3 regions of the Bacillus hominis genome follow, and region 1 is predicted to be linked to each of the others. Evidence: riboswitches for the same ligand, from Rfam matches in the RefSeq annotation. Region 1 holds a riboswitch; each other region holds the start of a gene.

Region 1 (3,205 bases):
ATAACATTTGTATTTACTTTTCATAAGAGAAAGTTATTTTTGATAGTGTAAATGCACTATCGATTTAAATAATTTAAAAAAATTTATTGAGGTGATTGAAGTGAAAAAATTAGCGATGCTACTATTAACTTTCATGCTTGCTATCGTCGCTGTGGCATGTAGCAATAATGCTTCTACTGACAAAAAGACAGAAGCTAGTGAAAGTAAAACGAAAGAGATTACAATTAAACACAAATTAGGTGAAACGAAAGTTAAAACAAACCCTAAAAACGTTGTAGTATTTGACTTCGGTTCATTAGATACATTAGACAAATTAGGTGTAGAAGTAGCTGGTGTTCCACAAAAAAATGTTCCTGAATACCTTTCTAAATACAAAGATAAAAAGTATACAAACGTTGGGGGCTTGAAAGAGCCAGATTTTGAAAAAATTAATGAAATGAACCCAGAATTAATTATCATTTCTGGAAGACAATCAGATTCATATAAAGAATTTGAAAAGATTGCTCCAACTATTTATGTAGAACAAGATACAAAAGATTACATGAAATCATTTAAAGAAAACACAGAAATGTTAGCAAAAATCTTCGATAAAGAAGATGCAGCGAAAAAAGAAATTGCAGCAGTTGAAAAAGATGTTAAAGCATTAAATGAAAAAGCTACGAAAAGCGATAAAAAAGGTTTAATCCTTCTTGCGAATGATGGTCAAGTAAGTGCATACGGTCCGCAATCTCGTTTCGGTATTATTCACGATGTATTTGGTGTAAAACCTGTTGACACAGAACTTAAAGCAGATACACATGGTAATAAAGTTTCATTCGAATATATTCTTGAGAAAAACCCAGATTACATCTTTGTAGTAGATAGAGGCGCTGTTGTTGGCGGAAAATCTTCTGCAAAACAAGTTGTTGAAAACGAAATCGTTAGCAAAACAAATGCTGCGAAAAACGGTAATGTAGTTTACCTTGATGCAAACTACTGGTACCTATCTGGTGGCGGACTTGAGTCTGTATCAGAAATGGTTAAAGAAGTATCAAAAGGTCTAAAATAATTATAAAAAGAGTGATAGGATGAGTTTCCTATCACTCTTTTTATCTCGCTATTTGCGGGAAGTAAAACTCCCACCTCAAAATTCAGCTGGAGCAAAGAAGTTAGGTGGGAGTCTGGCTGCCCGTAACGCCCGATTGGTGAAGGCTAATAATGAACAAAACCCCCACTGATTAAAGTTTCACTTTATATGGAAAAGTAAAGAACTTGTTATTTTACTAGAATAAGAGTAGACTTTGAAGTAGATGAATAATAAACACATGGGAGTTTGTGGATGCAAACTGAGAGTATGACTAATCCGTCATTGACCATTTGAACCTGTTGGATAATGCCAGCGTAGGGAGAGTGTAAAAGCACATGTTCAGGCACTTTGCGTACGCAAAGTGCCTTTTTGTGTATCTCCCATCATTATAGTTAGGAGATGAATTGAATGAATGTACAAGAAATTAGTAAAGTCGTGGAATTGGTGAGAGAGTCTAATCCACTCGTGCATAATATTACAAATATTGTTGTAACGAATTTTACAGCAAACGGATTGTTAGCATTAGGAGCATCGCCTGTAATGGCGTATGCAAAAGAAGAAGTAGCAGAAATGGCTAGCATTGCAGGAGCTCTTGTTTTAAATATGGGTACACTTCGTCCTGAAGAGGTAGAAGCGATGTTACTTGCTGGTAAATCAGCAAATACGAATGATGTACCAGTATTGTTTGATCCAGTTGGGGCAGGAGCAACTTCTTATCGAACAGAAGTTGCGAGATATATTCCAGCTGAAATCGATTTAGCTGTTATCCGCGGAAATGCAGCTGAAATTGCTAATGTTATTAATGAGAAATGGGAAATTAAAGGTGTAGACGTTGGTACTGGAAATGGTAATGTTGTAAATATTGCAAAACAGGCAGCGGATGAATTAAATACAGTTGCGGTAATTACTGGAGAAGAAGATGTTGTTACAGATGGAGAGCGAACTATTCTTATTCGAAATGGCCATCCTATTTTAACGAAAGTTACTGGAACAGGTTGTTTACTAACTTCTGTAATAGGAGCATTTGTAGCGGTAGAAAAGGATTATGTAAAGGCAACAGTAGCCGCATTAACATTCTATGGAGTAGCAGCAGAAATAGCGGCTTCGAAAACAGTAGAGAATGGACCAGGAAGCTTCCAAATTGAATTTTTAAATCAGTTAGCGAATACAACTTCAGATGATATTGAGAAGTATGGAAAGATTGAAGTTATACAGTAAGGAGGGGAACTAGATGTCGCGTATTACAATGGATGAAATGTCTAGGTTATTACCAGTATATTTTATTATGGGAAGTAACAATTGTACGAAGGAGCCACTACAAGTATTGAGAGATGCACTAGAAGGTGGTATAACAATTTTTCAATTTCGTGAAAAGGGAGAAGGGGCTTTAACGGGAGAGAAACGTATTGATTTTGCGAAAGAACTACAATCGCTTTGCAAGGAGTATGGTGTATCATTCATCGTAAATGATGATGTAGAACTAGCTCTCGAGTTAGATGCAGATGGCGTGCATGTTGGACAAGATGATGAAGGAATTACATCTGTTCGTAAAAAAATGGGAGATAAAATTATTGGAGTATCTACACATACAATTGAAGAAGCACGCTGGGCGATTGAAAATGGAGCCGATTATTTAGGAGTTGGTCCAATCTTCCCGACGAGTACGAAAAAAGATACGAAAGCGGTTCAAGGAACGAAAGGTCTAAAGTATTTTAGGGAACAAGAGATTACAATACCGATCGTTGGGATTGGTGGTATTACAATTGAAAATACAGCGTCGGTTATAGAAGCGGGTGCGGATGGTGTTTCAGTTATTTCAGCGATTAGCTTAGCGGAATCTGCGTATGAAAGTACGAAGAAATTAGCTGAGGAAGTAAATAAGAGCTTGTAGAGGCGCAAAATGAGTTATTTCGTTTATCCCGCTATTTACGGGCAGCCCGATTGGTGAGGGCTAATAATCAGTGGGGGATGAACAAAACTCCCACTGATTAAAGTTTCACTTTATTTAAACAAACGTTTGATTAAAAAAGCACAAACCCTTTTAAATTGTAGGTTTGTGCTTTTATTTAAAACATAATTGAAATTAAGAGCATTCCAATTCCGATAGAAGTAAAGGTTGCAATCAGGCCAGGAATCATA
Region 2 (3,205 bases), 310 kb from region 1:
CTTGTACTTGTGTACCACTTTGTAATGAGCCAAGTAGAGTGCTACTTGTACTAGCGTTGCTACGTACATTTAATTTTGGTGTTGCAACAGTATAAGAAGGAGAACCTTGTACAGTTACACCTTTTACTAGAGGTGTGGATCCATTAGATACAAATGTTTTTTGTACGTATCCAATTTGACCGTTATGTAATATTTTGTACCAATCCCCTTGTTCACCTTGAATGGTAATGAATTGACCATTTGGTAATATATCTAGAATAGAAGACTCTGTATTAGGTTCAGAACGAACGTTTAATGCGTTGGCATTTACGATATATTGATTCTTTGGTTGAACATTTTTTTTGAAGAGAATTGCATCTTTTTTCATATAGCCTGTTTTGTTGTTAACAGATACTTTATACCAATCTGGATTTGTCTCAAGAATAGTAACCGGGCTATTAAATCGAATGTTATCAATTATTGCACTGTCTGCATGGTTATTTTGATGTAGTGCAACGTTGTCAATTTTTACATATCCAGTTTTTACTGTAGATGGTTGCTTAGCAGCCGCTGTTTGTATATCGGATTCTCCCATAGAAGGAAGTAAAGAAGCAATTGCGATAGTAGTTGCTGTTAAAGCTGTAGCTTTCATATTCATGTAATAAAGACCTCCTCTAGTTGTATAGTTGTAATTTTATTATAGTATAAAGATATAATATATTGGTCGTATTCACATAAATGTAATATGAAATCAATAAAAATAAATAATGTTAGAAGAGAGGTTCATATATAAATATTGTATATATCATTTGTGGGGTCGCATTTATATGTGTTTAACACGCTCGTATTTAATTCACAATTAAGAAAATTAAAACAGTTGATGATGTCTTATGGCGGTGTTATACTGACAGTGATAATTTTATAGTTTGCTAGGAGGGCTGGTGTTGCCAGCTGAGAGTAAGACCTTAAGTCTTTGATCCTTTTTATTACCTGATCTAGATTATGCTAGCGTAGGGAAGCAATACGGACACTAACAATGAGTCCCCGTTTCTTTGCGTATAGAAACGGGGCTTTTTTATTTAAAAATTTCATATTGAAACCACTAGGGGTGCTTGATGTGCTGAGAGAGGAATAATCCTTAACCCTTACAACACCTGATCTAGATAATACTAGCGAAGGGAAGTGGAACAACGAATAAATTATAATTTTATTTGCTGTAACCACTTCTTATACACAGAAGTGGTTTTTTTATTGAGATAAATAGATATATAGGAAGGGGAATTATAAATGAAATTTTGTGAAAGATTATTTGATACGGTGCAGCCTGTTTGGGAGAAAAGTCATAATCATCCGTTTGTAGTAGGTATGGGGGATGGTACGTTGGAAAAAGACAAATTCCAGTACTATATTATTCAAGATTATTTATATTTGCTAGATTATGCAAAGCTATATGCAATTGGGGTTGTAAAGGCAACGAATCCACAAGTTATGGCAAAATTTGCAGAGCAAATTGATGGCATTTTAAATGGTGAAATGACGATTCATAAACAATATGCAAAAAGACTTGGTATTTCTGCACGAGAGATGGAATCTGCAAAACCATCTGCTAAAAATTTAGCATATACAAATTACATGATGTCTGTATCTCAAAATGGCACACTTGCAGAATTAATATCAGCTTTACTTCCATGTATGTGGAGCTATTGGGAGATTGGAAAGCGTTTAAATGATATTCCTGGAGCAAGAGATCATGAGTTCTTTGGTGAATGGATTCAAGGATATAGTTCTGAAGAATACGGTAACCTTTGTATTTGGTTAATAGATTTATTAAATGAAATGGCAGTTGGAAAGTCAGAGAAAGAGCTAGACCGATTAGAGGAGATTTTCTTATATTCCAGCCGATTTGAATATTTATTCTGGGATATGGCTTATCGTAAGGAGATGTGGGGTTTTGAGGAGCAAGAACATACTACAGTTTCATAATGTTTCCTTTCATTATGATGAGAAACCAATCATCGATGAATTAAATGCTTCTATACAAGATAAAGAGTTTGTAAGTATTATCGGACCGAGTGGATGCGGGAAAAGTACTTTATTTCGCCTTATTACAGGCTTAGAAGAGGCAAGTACTGGACAGATAGAGCTGACAGAAACAAAGAGTCATCCTGTAGGGTATATGCCCCAAAAAGATATGCTCTTGCCGTGGAGGACGATTATTGAGAATGCGGCCCTGCCGCTAGAGTGCCAAGGTGTACAGAAGAAAGAAGCGCAAGTAAAAGCGAAAGAACTGTTACATAAATTTGGTTTACAAGGGTACGAGAAAAAATATCCGAAAGATTTATCTGGTGGTATGAGACAACGCGTATCTTTTATCCGAACTTTATTAACAGGTGGGGAGATATTATTGTTAGATGAACCTTTTAGTGCATTGGACGCTTTAACGAAGGCATCTTTGCAAGAATGGTTGTTTGAACAATGGAAAGAGTGGGAAAAAACAATTTTATTTATCACTCATGATGTTGAAGAAGCATTGTTTCTTTCTAATCGAATTTTGGTTGTAGAAAATCAACCGATAGCAACTTTAACTGAGCGAATTGTGCCGCTTGATCGTAACCGAACAAGAAAAGATTTATATAAGCCTGAAGTGCTAGCGCTTAAAGAAGAGCTCCTTAGTATGTTACAAAGGCAGGTACTCGTATGATGAATCGCTTGAAGGAGTTATTACCTGCCCTCATATTAAGTGGAGTTTTACTTGCTCTATGGGAAGTAGGAGCAAGAATTGTAGATGAGATGTACATTTTACCGTCACCGTCTGCAATCGTAATGAAGATATGGAAACTAAAAGATATATTATTTACGGTTCATTTACCGGCAACATTATCCGTCGTTTTAATAGGTGTTGTTATTTCTGTCGTATTAGGTGTGGGGCTAGCAATGTTAATGAATGCGAATACGTGGATGGAAAGAGCATTTTATCCATTATTAGTAGCTTCTCAAACAATCCCGATTACAGCACTTGCGCCACTATTTGTTTTATGGTTTGGATATACCATTTGGAGCAAGGTTGTTGTCACTGTCTTAATTACGTTTTTCCCAATTGCGGTAAATACGTATGACGGACTGCGTAGTACGAAGAAAGAATGGGAGGAGCTTTTAGTTACGTATGGTGCAACAAAAAAAGATGTTTTTCTAAAGCTAAAGTTGCCATCTGCTCTTCCTTACTTTT
Region 3 (3,205 bases), 2.1 Mb from region 1:
AAAGCATTAATAAAAATATCCGCATATTTATCGAATATAGTTTTAAATTCTTATAAAACTATATAATTTTGGAGTTGGTTAATACGTTACAAAAAACTGACCGTGTAATCATTATGGTCCCTCCACTTTCAAAAGTGTTTGTTACATTTTTCTCATCATCAGGAGAATCTATTTCATCACAAGTTTTGTCTAATACATCTCCATACCCTGTATCAATGTTTGCACTTAATGAACTTGAAAGTGAATTATTTGAGGTCGAGTTAAAACCAATACCACTTCATTTAAACCACGAATAATGGAAGTCACTTTACTACTCACATAAGAAACTGAGGTAGTAGTCTTTTTAAAATCACTATTTTATTAAATTCCACATATACAATCGCTTGTCCATTTCGCTTTGCTCTATCATTGCCTTTACTATTAGTAACACGAATTTTTCAGAGGTGAATTATATTGGACAAGTTTTTATCCTCCGCTGCATTAAATCCAGGTTCAATCGGACCTACACTCCCACCTATGTAACCCCCAGGTGTTACCGGGTCCACTGGCAACACTGGACCGACTGGCGATACTGGGCCTACCGGAATCACGGGACAGACTGAGCCAAACACAATAGAATCTGCATTTCGAGCTATAAAAAACGATATTGATCAAGTTATACCTACCCTTACCGACGTAATTGTTACCTTTGAAATCGAATCATTTGATTTTGCAAATGAATACAACAATGTTAATAACCGTAATTTTTCCATATAATTCTTACTTCCTTTCTTCATTTGTCTTGATCATCAAAAAACTATAAAAAAAGGTATTGTCTATACCTATGTATAGCAATACCTCTACTCTTTATCCAATTACATCTTTTACATCAGTATTCACTGGCCACTTTTCTAATGTATAAGCCATATCCCAAAATGAATATTCATATTGACTACTAATAATAAAATGCTGTTTCATACGATTACGATCTGCCTCTGTTACTGTCTCAGCTATAGCATCTAATCGAGCAATCTGTTCCTCAACTAACGTGCGGAACCAATCAGATCCATAAGCAGAAATCCATTCTTGATAAATTGGCTCTTCAGGTTGACACACTTTTAAACGTTCACCGATTTCATAATATAACCAATAACAAGGTAAAATAGCTGCAATAATATCTCCTAAATGCCCTTCATAAGCTGCACGATACATATGAGATGTATATGCATATGCAGTTGGCGCAGGAATAAAATTATCTTTTTCTTCTTTCGTAATCCCTAATTTTTTTGCGAAATTCTCATGTAATGATAACTCAGCTTCATAAGTATTTTGTGCATGATGCGCCATACGAGCCGTCGTTTCTAATTCAAGAGCCTTTGCAGCACCTAACGTTTGTACTCTAGCAAAATGACTTAAATAATACGAATCTTGAAGCACATAATAACGAAAACTAGCTAAATCTAACGTTCCTTCGCCAAGTTTTTTTACAAAAGGGTGATTAAAACTTGCTTCCCAAATTGAATCTACTTCTTTACGTAATGATTGTGAAAAAGTCATTTAAATCCCTCCAATAGTTTATAAAACATAAGTATTTATCCCATATATTAAAGCTGTAAAATAAAAAAACTTTCTTTACAGGCGTAAAGAAAGTGAATTAGACGATATTAATTTATGCATTAAATATCTTGTCTTTCCCACTTCCCTACGCTGGCATTAACCAGATCAGGTACTAAGAGTCTCAAAATTCCATTTGATCTCAGCCTATAAAAGGCCCCCCTAGTGGATAAATATTTAGTTGTCGTATTGTAATTATCATAGCATACTTCGTGGAACTATCAAAAGTTTTAATTGTACAATTATCTTAAAAACCTTCTTCTTTCCTTACTTTTAATGAAGTTTCAATTATCATATCTAATAGTTTACTATAATTAATTCCAGCCGCATCTGCACTTTTTGGCAGTAAACTTGATTGTGTCATCCCTGGTAATGTATTAACCTCCATTACATATGGAATTCCGTCCTTCACCATCATATCAACCCTTGCATAAACACTACATTTTAATACTTTATAACAAGCCAGTGACGCTTTATTTACACGTTCCTGTACTTCAGCTGGAAGTTCTACAACTTCTTCAACTGTACTAGTATCATCATATTTTGCATTGTAGTCAAAGAACTCAGCAGCATGTCGAATTGAAATGATAGGTAACTGTTGCCCATCAAAAATTGAACATGTAATCTCGTCACCTTTTATATACTTCTCAATTACGACTTCAGAATCCCATTCGAATACAGTTTCTAGCATAGAGATTAATTCATTTTTATCATTGACGATCTTTACTCCAACACTCGAGCCGCCAGAGTTTGGTTTTACCACTAACGGAAATCCTAGCTTATCTAACTCTTCAAGCTTTAGATCCTCCATTTTTGTAAGTTCAATCCAATCTGGTGTTTCTACTCCTTCATAACGCAAAATCTTTTTTGAAAGATTTTTGTCCATACATATACCGCTAGATAACATGTTGCTGCCGCTATATGGAATACCTAAACTCTCAAGCGTTCCTTGAACTGTCCCATCTTCTCCGTATTTTCCGTGTAATGCTAGCAATGCAAAATCAATGTCTTTCGCTTTTTCAATTAAATCCATTTTTTCATTTAACGTAATTGGAACTATTTCATACTTACTCTTATCTAAATGTGCAATCATTTCATTCCCAGTCATAATTGATACTTGTTTTTCAGAGGATACTCCTCCCATAATAACGCCAATTCTCATCTTCTCATCTCCAAATTTCATTTTTTAATGTGTCACCAATTATTTGAATCCCGCTAACTATTTCCTTTTCTTTCAAACGTGAAAAGCCTAATCGGAAGGTATTCACTCCTCCTCCATCAGAATAAAAAACATCTCCAGGAGAAAACGTTACGCCTTTCTCATAACACTTTTGTAAAAGTGTGCGGGCATTAATTTTTTCTTCTAACTCTATAAATAAATGAAGTCCACCATCTCCAGTCATTCTTTTAAACGGAATGTACTGATTACATGCCTCAACAGCTAACTCATATTTTTTCTTATAAACAGATCTTGCTTTTTTTAAATATTTTTCAAAATATCCTTCATGTAAATATTGAAACAGAACAGCTTGATCTAACGTAGAAGTGTGAATCGTTCTTGCTCTTTTTACACTTTCTAAATAATGTATCAGTTCTTTATCTGCAATAATCC

Evidence for each region. A riboswitch is a leader RNA that binds a small molecule or an ion and turns the genes downstream of it on or off. The one in region 1 is predicted to bind thiamine pyrophosphate.
Region 2: linked by a shared signal. The riboswitch ahead of tenA (thiaminase II) and the one ahead of thiM (hydroxyethylthiazole kinase) in region 1 are both predicted to bind thiamine pyrophosphate.
Region 3: linked by a shared signal. The riboswitch ahead of tenA (thiaminase II) and the one ahead of thiM (hydroxyethylthiazole kinase) in region 1 are both predicted to bind thiamine pyrophosphate.

Annotation. Positions count from the first base shown of each region.
Region 1 covers NZ_JAUCFS010000005.1:412,207-415,411, forward strand. Annotated here, with positions in the region: gene QUF93_RS04545 (iron ABC transporter ATP-binding protein) at 1-26, shown strand, start outside; gene QUF93_RS04550 (siderophore ABC transporter substrate-binding protein) at 101-1,048, shown strand; TPP riboswitch at 1,295-1,404, shown strand; gene thiM (hydroxyethylthiazole kinase) at 1,475-2,284, shown strand; gene thiE (thiamine phosphate synthase) at 2,298-2,957, shown strand; gene QUF93_RS04565 (anaerobic C4-dicarboxylate transporter family protein) at 3,133-3,205, opposite strand, start outside.
Region 2 covers NZ_JAUCFS010000005.1:718,943-722,147, forward strand. Annotated here, with positions in the region: gene QUF93_RS06125 (SH3 domain-containing M23 family metallopeptidase) at 1-637, opposite strand, end outside; TPP riboswitch at 901-1,013, shown strand; TPP riboswitch at 1,074-1,177, shown strand; gene tenA (thiaminase II) at 1,267-1,962, shown strand; gene QUF93_RS06135 (ABC transporter ATP-binding protein) at 1,931-2,680, shown strand; gene QUF93_RS06140 (ABC transporter permease) at 2,680-3,205, shown strand, end outside.
Region 3 covers NZ_JAUCFS010000005.1:2,483,198-2,486,402, forward strand. Annotated here, with positions in the region: gene QUF93_RS15280 (hypothetical protein) at 69-296, shown strand; gene QUF93_RS15285 (exosporium leader peptide-containing protein) at 454-522, shown strand; gene tenA (thiaminase II) at 847-1,536, opposite strand; TPP riboswitch at 1,662-1,767, opposite strand; gene QUF93_RS15295 (D-alanine--D-alanine ligase) at 1,841-2,755, opposite strand; gene pdxR (MocR-like pyridoxine biosynthesis transcription factor PdxR) at 2,760-3,205, opposite strand, start outside.